Regions from separate parts of the Pseudomonas saudiphocaensis genome, predicted to be linked through region 2. Evidence: predicted binding sites of a transcription regulator. Region 2 holds the regulator's gene; each other region holds the start of a gene.
What was found. The regulator LexA, encoded in region 2, represses DNA repair genes until DNA is damaged. The targets are predictions, from matches to a motif close to CTGTNTNNNNANACAG.

Region 1 (3,272 bases), 3.2 Mb from region 2:
TCGGTGTGCTGATCATCATCCCCATCGGCGGTGCGGACATGCCGGTGGTGGTGTCGATGCTCAACAGCTATTCGGGCTGGGCGGCGGCGGGTATCGGCTTCTCGCTGAACAACTCGATGCTGATCATCGCCGGTTCGCTGGTCGGCTCTTCCGGTGCGATCCTCTCCTACATCATGTGCAAGGCGATGAACCGCTCGTTCTTCAACGTCATCCTCGGTGGCTTCGGTGCCACTGCCGATGCCGGCGGCCCGGCGGGTGCCCAGGAAGCGCGCTCGGTGAAATCCGGCTCCAGCGATGATGCCGCGTTCCTGCTGACCAACGCCGACACCGTGATCATCGTCCCCGGCTACGGCCTGGCGGTGGCCCGTGCGCAGCACGCACTGATGGAGCTGGCCGAAAAGCTGACCCACATGGGCGTGACCGTGAAGTATGCGATCCACCCGGTTGCCGGACGGATGCCGGGCCATATGAACGTGCTGCTGGCCGAGGCCGAAGTGCCTTACGAGCAGGTGTTCGAGATGGACGACATCAACTCCGAGTTCGGCCAGGCCGACGTGGTGCTGGTGCTCGGCGCCAACGATGTGGTCAACCCGGCCGCCAAGACCGACCCGAAGTCGCCGATCGCGGGCATGCCGATTCTCGAGGCGTACAAGGCCAAGACGGTGATCGTCAACAAGCGCTCCATGGCCAGCGGCTATGCGGGTCTGGACAACGAACTGTTCTACATGGACAAGACCATGATGGTCTTCGGCGATGCCAAGAAGGTCGTCGAGGATATGGTCAAGGCGGTGGAATAAAGCCTGACCACTGCAACAGCAAACCCGGCCTGGCGCCGGGTTTGACCACGTATCGACAAAAGTGATGAACCCAACCGGGAACATTGACCGAACACACCGTTCGCTCCATTGCCGAGAGGGAAAACGCAATGGAAATGAAGCAACCTTGGCGTTGACCAGAGGAACGAATCCCTGATCTCTTTCAAGCGTGCATGATTATCTGACTTGGCACGAGACAGGACCGAGTCCACCTGGCACTCAAAGCATCCGCGACGAACCGGATCGCCGTCGCTCGGCGGTTTGCCTCGGCGTACTCACACACTGCTGACAACGCGCCTAGACCTGCTTCGAAGACTGCAAATGGTCTTGTAGGGGCTTCGTCAGATTCGGCTTGACCCTACGTAAGTCACAACCTGATACTGTATACCCATACAGTATCAGTGCAAGTGAACCGTCTATGTCTTCTGTTGTAGCCATTGAGCGCCTGCTCGATTCGCGTCAGATCTGGCGTGGTCAGGGGACGGGACATTCAGCCTCCTCACAGCCAACCGGGCATGCCGAGCTGGATAAGGCCTTACCGGGAGGAGGCTGGCCGGATTCGGCGCTGAGCGAGATTCTCGTTGCCGCCCCGGGCATCGGTGAGCTTCGCCTGCTGTGGCCGACGCTGGCTCGGTTGAGCCGTGCAGGTGAACGAATCGTGTTGATAGGCCCGCCTTACCTGCCCTACCCCCATGCCTGGCTTGGCGCCGGAGTGGATCTGCACCAGCTGAGCATCATCCAGGCCGCTGGCCGTGACGCTCTGTGGGCCACCGAACAATGCCTGCGCTCGGGGTGCTGCGGTGCCGTGGTGTGCTGGCCCAGGCAGGTGGACGACCGCGCCCTGCGCCGTCTGCAAATCGCTGCCGAAACCGGTAGAACATTGGCGTTTGCCTACCGCCCTCTGGATGCTGCGGCCAATGCTTCACCCGCCGCCTTGCGCATGGTTGTGGATGCCCGTCAGCTGCGCATTCTCAAGTGCCGCGGCGGGATTGCACCGGAACGGCCCATCGCCACTCCACTGGCTGCCGAAAGCTGGCATTGAGGCTGCGATGCTCTGGACTTGCATCCTGTTTCCGCAGCTGGCCATGGACGGCGTGCTGCGCCAGCGCGCCGATACGGAGACGCCACTGGCATTGCTCGCCGGGCCGGCACAAAGGCGCGTGGTACAAGCCGTCAACCCGGCGGCACGCGCGATCGGCCTTCGATCCGGCCAGTCCCTGATTGCCGCCCAGGCATTGGGGCGGGCCTTTGCCACCGCCGAATACGATCCGGCGGCCATCGACCGCTGGCAACAGTTACTCGCCGCCTGGGCCTATGGCTTCAGTGCCCAGGTCAGCCTGCACTATCCTCGCTGCCTGCTCCTTGAAGTGCATTCGTCTCTCAATCTGTTCGGTCCCTGGCCCCGCTTTGAAGCACGGCTACGTGAAGAGCTGAACGCCCTGGGCTTTCGTCATCGCATCACCGCCGCCCCCAACCCTGCCGCGGCACGCGCTCTGGCCAACGCTCACGATGGCCTGGCCATCTCGGACCGAGCGCTCCTGCAGCAGGCTCTCCAGCAGTTGTCGGTGCAGCATCTGGGCTTTTCCCGAGAGGCAGTCACGGCCTTCAGCCGCATGGGCCTGCGAGATCTGGCCAGGATTCTCGAGCAACCGCGTGACGGCCTTGCTCGGCGTTTCCCTGCCGAGGTTCTGCTGCAACTGGACCGACTGCTCGGCCAACGCCCGTTAGCGCTGGACTTTTACCGTCCACCGGATGTTTTTGAGCAGCGGATCGAGTTGAATTTCGAGGTCGAGTCGCATCAGGCACTGTTGTTTCCAATGCGGCGCTTGACCTCGGACCTGGCCGCCTACCTGGCCGGGCGCGATAGCGGCGTACAACGCTTCATTCTGCATCTGGAGCATCGGGCCATGCCCGACAGCCAGGTGCCGGTCGGGCTCTTGAGCGCCGAGCGTGACGCCAACATGCTCTTCGAGCTGACCCGTGGGCGTCTCGAACAATTGCAGTTGCCGGCCCCGGTATTGGCGGTACGCCTGATCGCCCGCGAGCTTCCGCGCTTCGCTCCGGCACACGGCCAGCTCTTCGAAGAAAGGCCCCAGCAATCCCTCCCCTGGGAGCGGCTCCATGAACGTTTGCGCGCCCGCTTGGGTGACGATGCCGTGCAGGGCCTTGGCATCCGCGCCGATCACCGTCCGGAGCATGCCTGGTCCGGACTGCCCTCAAACTTTCAACCAGCCACAGGGCCTCGCCCCGGATGGTTACTGGCTCAACCGCGGCCCTTGCACGACAACAGCCTGCAGATTCTCGCCGGCCCCGAGCGCATCGAGAGCGGCTGGTGGGACGGAGCCGACATACGCCGCGACTACTACCTCATCCAGACCCGTAGCGGCCAGCGTGGCTGGGCATTTCGCAACGTGGGCAGCCAAGGCCCACTGCAACTGCACGGCTGGTTCGCATGAG
Region 2 (3,272 bases):
GCCAATCCGTGCCCGCACCCGATGGCGCCCACGCGGCGTGCAGCCGGAGCCGTTGCGCTCTCCGGCGCCATTCAATGCAGTGGAAACTGGCAGACGTACGCACAGCTGGCCGGCAGTGAAGCCGTATAGCAGTTGGTCGGCGATGGATATATGTAGCAGATCGAGATCGGGCATGGCCGTCAGCTTACCGCTCCATGCCTGCCCGTGCACCCTGGCAAGGCGTAGAAATCGTCTGCTCGTCTCAAGCCTTGGGGGTCATCGCCAGGGCATTGCGCCTCACAATGGGATGCGCCTGAGCCAGCGCCTCGTCATCCACACCCGAGTCGGCACGCATGCCTGCTGCCAGAAACGGCACCATCATCCGCATGACCTGTTCGATGGAAGTCCTGGCCCCGAAATCATTCTCGGCAATGGCACGCAGCGCCTTGATGCCGGACATGCTGAACGCCGCTGCACCCAGCATGAAATGTACCCGCCAAAAGAGTTCGATCGGAGGAATCGAAGGTGCCGCCTCGTGCACTCGCATCATATAGCGGCGGAATACCTTGCCGTACATGTCGTCCAGATAGCGGCGCAGGTGTCCCTGACTCTGACTGAACGACAGCCCCAACAGACGCATAAAGATGGACAGGTCGTCGCCACTGCGAGGCTTCACCGCCAGCGCCTGCTCAACCAGGATCTCCAATAGCTCTTCGAGGCTTTCTTTGCGCTCGGCCTGTGCTTCGCGCCTATCCAGCTCACGCTCCAGACTCGCGCAGAACGGACCAAGGAAACGCGAAAAAACCGCCTGGATAAGCGCCTTCTTCGAGCCGAAGTGATAGTTGACCGCCGCCAGATTGACTCCGGCCTTGCTGGTAATCAGGCGAAGCGATGTCTCGGCGAAGCCTTTCTCCGCGAACAGCTGTTCCGCTGCATCAAGAATCCGCTCCACTGTTTCCGACTGCGCCATGCCCCCTCCAAAAGACAAACACCTGTTTGAAACTTACGTTTCAAGCGCTGACAAGTCAACTGACTATTCGGTCACCGGCGGCTATTAGCCGCCAACAGACAACGCGGAAAGAACGATTGCCAAGCCCAGATCACTGTATATAATCCCAGTCACTGTATAAAAGAACAGAGACCGCCATGATCAAGCTGACCCCACGCCAGTCGGAAATCCTAGCCTTCATCAAGCGCTGCCTGGAAGAAAATGGCTACCCGCCGACGCGCGCGGAGATTGCGCAGGAACTGGGCTTCAAATCACCAAACGCCGCCGAAGAGCACCTCAAAGCGCTGAACAAGAAAGGCGCTATTGAGATGACGCCCGGCGCCTCGCGCGGGATACGTATTCCAGGCTTTGAGCCGGCCACAGAGGAAAGCGGCCTGCCAATCATTGGTCGCGTCGCCGCCGGCGCGCCCATCCTGGCTCAGCAACATATCGAAGAGTCCTGCCAGATCAACCCCGCATTTTTCAATCCCAGCGCTGACTACCTGCTGCGTGTTCGCGGCATGAGCATGAAGGATGTCGGGATCTACGATGGCGACCTGCTGGCCGTACACACCACCCGCGAAGCCCGCAACGGTCAGATCGTCGTTGCACGCATCGACGACGAAGTGACGGTCAAGCGCTTCAAGCGCGAAGGAAAGAAAGTCTGGCTATTGGCCGAAAACCCCGAGTTCGCCCCAATTGAGGTCGACTTGGAACAGCAGGAACTGGTTATCGAAGGTTTGAGCGTCGGCGTCATACGCCGCTGAAAATATAGGCAGCGCAGGTTGCAAGCGACCTGCCAAGGAGAGGTTTATGCAGTACCAAACCACGGCCAGCACACCCCCTCAACTTTCCCTGTTCGAAGGGCTCATCGCCCGCAACCTGGCACCTTTTGCGGATATCGCACGGGTTCCGGCTCAGGCTTCGCAGGAGCGTCTCAGCGAGATGACTCTGAGTGGCAGCCACGAGCATTGCCGCCTATTGCTCGCACCCATTCTGCGCGAACTCAGCGAAGCGGCAGATATCCGCTGGCTGACCCTGATCGCACCGCCCCCATCGCTATCCCAAAACTGGCTGCGTGAAAGCAGCCTCAATCGCGACCGCATCCTGCTGCTGCCCGCATGCGAGCCCCAAAACGCACTGGATCTTGCTTGCAAGGCACTGATGTCAGGCTGCAGCCATACGGTGATCACCTGGTTTACAAGGCTCGACCGCAGCAGCCGGTTGAAATTGAGCGCCGCTGCCGAGCTGGGCCGTACACAAAGCCTGAATATACGCCTGGGCAGCTGAGCAACACGGCACAGGGATGTGCCAGCTCTCAGAATCTCGGCGTTTCGCGCTCTAAGTTAAGTGCTCCAGTAATCAGTGCAGAACGTGCGCTACTTCTTCCTGCACTAACTCCCCCTCTGCCATCTGCCCGGCCATTTGCACGCCTACGGTGAACATCGCCTTGGCGATTTCAACGTGCTGCCCTTGCAGGAACACCTTTGCGTCATCGGAAAAATCCAATGTCACCAGCACCCCTTCGTCTTCAGCACGACGCAGCACTATGCTGCCGTCGGGTAGCTCGACGATTTCCAGAAAAGACGTTGGCATGAGTCTGCTCCCCGTGAAAGGCGCGCATTGTATCAGCCGACTGCCCGGCAAACAGCCCTTGGCCGACCGGGTAGAAACCAGTGGCATTTGCTGCTCTGCCGGATCACCGGCAGCCGACAACAATCTTTAGTATTCAGCGCGGCTTCTCGCGACTGCGCTAGCATCACAACGCCACACCGCCGTGTGGTGGTCCCCTGCAAGGATTTTTTTCGCGAATGACCGCTCGCACCCTGTTACTGATCGCTTTGGCGATGCTGGCTTTTGCCGGCAACTCGTTGCTCTGCCGCGTCGCGTTGCGTGATACCGGTATCGACCCTGCTAGCTTTACTGCGCTGCGCCTGCTGGCCGGTGCGATCATCCTGTGGCTGCTGCTGCGTTTGCGGCGAGCACCTTCCAAGCCCACCGGCAGCTGGGCCGGGGCGTTTGCGCTGTTTCTCTATGCTGCAGCTTTTTCATGGGCCTATGTAAAGCTTGATGCCGGCGCGGGGGCGCTGCTGCTGTTCGCCGCAGTTCAGCTGAGCATGATTGCGTGGGGAATATTCAAAGGCGAAAGGCTTTCGCCCTTGCAGGCGCTGGGTTCAGCTCTGGCACTTGTCGGCCTGATTAGCTTGCTGCTGCCCGACGCCAACGCTCCGGCATTCGCTGCTGCACTTCTGATGATTATCTCTGGCGTTGCCTGGGGCGCCTATTCACTCTTGGGCCGCGGTAT
Region 3 (3,272 bases), 3.3 Mb from region 2:
GTTGATGATGCGCTTGACGTCCAGGCCGGCGATGCGACCGGCATCCTTGGTGGCCTGACGCTGACTGTCGTTGAAGTAGGCCGGCACGGTGATAACCGCTTCGGTCACCGGCTCGCCGAGGTAGTCTTCGGCGGTCTTCTTCATCTTCTTCAGGATTTCTGCAGAAATCTGCGGTGGTGCCATCTTCTGGCCGTTGACTTCCACCCAGGCATCGCCGTTGTCGGCCTTGACGATCTTGTAGGGGACCAGCTGGATGTCTTTCTGCACCACATCCTCTTCAAAGCGGCGACCGATGAGGCGCTTCACCGCGTACAGAGTGTTGTGCGGGTTGGTCACTGCCTGACGCTTGGCCGACTGACCGACCAGAATCTCGCCATCGTTGGCGTACGCGATGATGGACGGCGTGGTACGGCCGCCCTCGGCATTCTCGATGACCTTGGACTTGCCGTTTTCCAGAATGGAAACGCAAGAGTTGGTAGTACCCAGGTCAATACCGATGATTTTGCCCATTTGTCTGTCTCCGAAAATCTTGGATTAAATCCGCGCCTGTTTACCGGCTGCGGGTAACACAAAAACGCTTGGCTACCAGATGGGGGTCAGCCGTAAGAATTCAAGCCTTCTCATCGATTGAAGGCGGAGTTTGCGCAGGCGCCTTGCTGACCACCACCATCGCTGGGCGCAGCAAACGACCGTTAAGCAGATAACCTTTCTGGAACACCTTGAGCACACTGCCTGGCTCAGCATGGGTGCTTTCTTCCATCGCCATGGCCTGATGATGCTCGGGATTAAAGGGCTCACCCTGCGGATCCAGCTGCGCCAGCTGGTGGCGCGCCATGGTGTCGAGCAGCAGTTTGAGCGTCAGCTCCAGCCCCTCCCGCACGGCCTTGACCGCACCGTCATCCGGGCTCGACAGCTCAAGACCACGCTCCAGGCTGTCGGCCACGGGCAAGAGATCGCCAGCGAACTTTTCCAGGGCGAACTTGTGTGCTTTCTCGACATCCTGCTCAGCCCGGCGACGGATGTTCTGCAGCTCTGCCGCAGTGCGCAGAGCCTGGTCTTGGGCAGCCGCCAACTGCTCTTCCAGAGACGCTACTCGCGTAGCCAGATCTTCGGGCGCTTCAGCTTGAAGCTCTTCGTTCTCTTCAGGGTTCTGGTTGTCCAGGTTCTGCTCGTCAGCCATGCAATCCTCCTCATAAAGACTTCAGCGGACTGTCGAGCCCGCGCTTGTGCCGCTATATGGGGGCAGCAGATTCAGGTTCAAGAGGGAATGTGGCAAGCGCACAAATAAATGGGCCGAACAGCCCGCTCATCCAATGATGGGAAACGAGTCGATTTCCATGCATTCCACTGCTTGTAGCGGGCACAAATAGTACTGTATAAATAGCCAGCCTCAGCTTATCGGAGCTTTGACATGCTGGTTCATCTGTCTGTTCACAACTTTGCCATCGTCGAACACCTCGATCTCGAACTGCAGCGCGGCATGAGCGTGATCAGCGGTGAAACCGGGGCGGGCAAGTCGATCATGCTCGGCGCCCTCGGCCTCGCCCTGGGCGACCGCGCCGACAGCAGCGCAGTCCGCATCGGCGCCGACAAGGCCGACATCCTCGCCAGCTTCGATCTGGACGACATTCCCGATGCCCGCGCCTGGCTCGCGGAACGCGATCTGGACAGCGACGGCCCGTGCATCCTGCGCCGCGTTATCACCGCCGAGGGTCGCTCGCGGGGCTATATCAACGGCACTCCATGCCCGCAGAGCGACCTCAAGGCGCTGGGCGAGCTGCTGATCGACATCCACAGCCAACACGAACATCAATCCCTGCTCAAAACCGACACCCATCGACGACTGCTCGATGAGTACAGCGGCAGTCAGGAACTCGCCCGCCAGGTACAGCTGGCTGCCCAGCGCTGGCGCCAGACCCGCCAGACCCTCGAACGCCTGAGCAACAGCAGCGATGAACAGCGTGCGCGCCATCAACTGCTCAGCTACCAGTTGGAAGAACTGGAGAATCTTGCCCTCGGTGAGAACGAGCAGGAACAGCTGGAGGATGAACACCGCAACCTGGCCAATGCAGAACAACTGCTCAGCGCCTGCCGCCAGGTCATGGACATGTGCAGCGAAAGCGATGCCGGCAATGTGCTCTCTGCCCTGACCGGGAGCCTGCAACGACTCTCAGCGTTCCAGAATCAACCCGGCGCACTGGCCGAGGCGGCGGGCCTGCTGGCCAGCGCCCGGATCCAGGTCGAGGAAGCCATGGGCGAGCTAAACCGCTTCGTCGACCACTTCGATGCCGACCCCGAACGCCAGCAAATGCTCGAAGAACGACTGGATGCCATCTACACCCTGGCGCGCAAACATCGCGTACAGCCCACCGAGCTGCCAGCGCTGCAGCAGCGTCTGCTCGACGAGCTGGAAAGCCTGAATGCCGACGATGAAGCCCTGGAGCGCCTGAGCGAAGAACTGGCTGCCTATGGCCGCCACTATGAAGAAAAGGCCTCGGAGCTGAGCAGAATCCGCCAGGAGGCCGCCACTGCCCTGGCAGCCTCCGTCGAGAGCGAAATCCAGCGTCTGGGCATGCCAGGTGGCAAATTCAGCGTTCAGCTCAAGCCCGCCGCAGAAGGCGACTACATGCCCTTCGGCCTGGAGCAGGTGGAGTTTCTCGTCAGCGCCAACCCCGGCCAGCCACTGCGCCCCTTGGCCAAGGTCGCATCCGGCGGCGAGCTGTCGCGCATCAGCCTCGCGATTCAGGTGATCACAGCACAAACCTCACGCGTACCTACCCTGGTATTCGATGAAGTCGACGTGGGAATCGGCGGCCCAACGGCCGAGGTGGTTGGGCAGCTGCTGCGCCGCATCGGTGAGCAGGGGCAGGTTCTGACCGTCACCCACCTTCCGCAGGTGGCCGCGCAGGGACACAACCATCTATTCGTGCACAAGGCTCGCGGAAAAGATGAAACCCATACGGCAGTTGCAACGCTGCAGAAGGACGAGCGCATCGAAGAGATCGCACGGATGCTCGGCGGCGTCGACCTGACAGAACAAGCACTGGCGCACGCTCGCCAAATGATCGAGTCCGCCCAGGCCTGAGGAACGCGGCAACAAAAAGGCGACCCTTGGGTCGCCTTTTTGCTATCAGCTCGAAATCATTCCGACTTCTTGCGTACGTAGAGCACCAGATTGTGGTCCACCAGCTCGTAGCCGTGGCGCGTCACAATCTCTTTCTGCAACTTCTCGATCTCGTCATCGAAGAACTCGATAACATCTCCCGTCTCCA

Region 1: the regulator LexA is predicted to act here: its motif matches at 1,196-1,211, upstream of imuA (translesion DNA synthesis-associated protein ImuA).
Region 3: the regulator LexA is predicted to act here: its motif matches at 1,373-1,388, upstream of recN (DNA repair protein RecN).

What each region holds. Positions count from the first base shown of each region.
Region 1 is NZ_CCSF01000001.1:3,514,012-3,517,283, reverse strand. Features, by position in the region: gene BN1079_RS16400 (NAD(P)(+) transhydrogenase (Re/Si-specific) subunit beta) at 1-797, shown strand, start outside; gene imuA (translesion DNA synthesis-associated protein ImuA) at 1,234-1,857, shown strand; gene BN1079_RS16390 (Y-family DNA polymerase) at 1,865-3,271, shown strand; gene BN1079_RS16385 (error-prone DNA polymerase) at 3,268-3,272, shown strand, end outside.
Region 2 is NZ_CCSF01000001.1:326,222-329,493, reverse strand. Features, by position in the region: gene BN1079_RS01645 (L,D-transpeptidase) at 1-174, opposite strand, end outside; gene BN1079_RS01640 (TetR/AcrR family transcriptional regulator) at 242-949, opposite strand; gene lexA (transcriptional repressor LexA) at 1,126-1,734, shown strand; gene sulA (SOS-induced cell division inhibitor SulA) at 1,781-2,257, shown strand; gene BN1079_RS01625 (hypothetical protein) at 2,330-2,563, opposite strand; gene BN1079_RS01620 (DMT family transporter) at 2,779-3,272, shown strand, end outside.
Region 3 is NZ_CCSF01000001.1:3,582,374-3,585,645, reverse strand. Features, by position in the region: gene dnaK (molecular chaperone DnaK) at 1-510, opposite strand, end outside; gene grpE (nucleotide exchange factor GrpE) at 611-1,180, opposite strand; gene recN (DNA repair protein RecN) at 1,412-3,085, shown strand; gene fur (ferric iron uptake transcriptional regulator) at 3,142-3,272, opposite strand, start outside.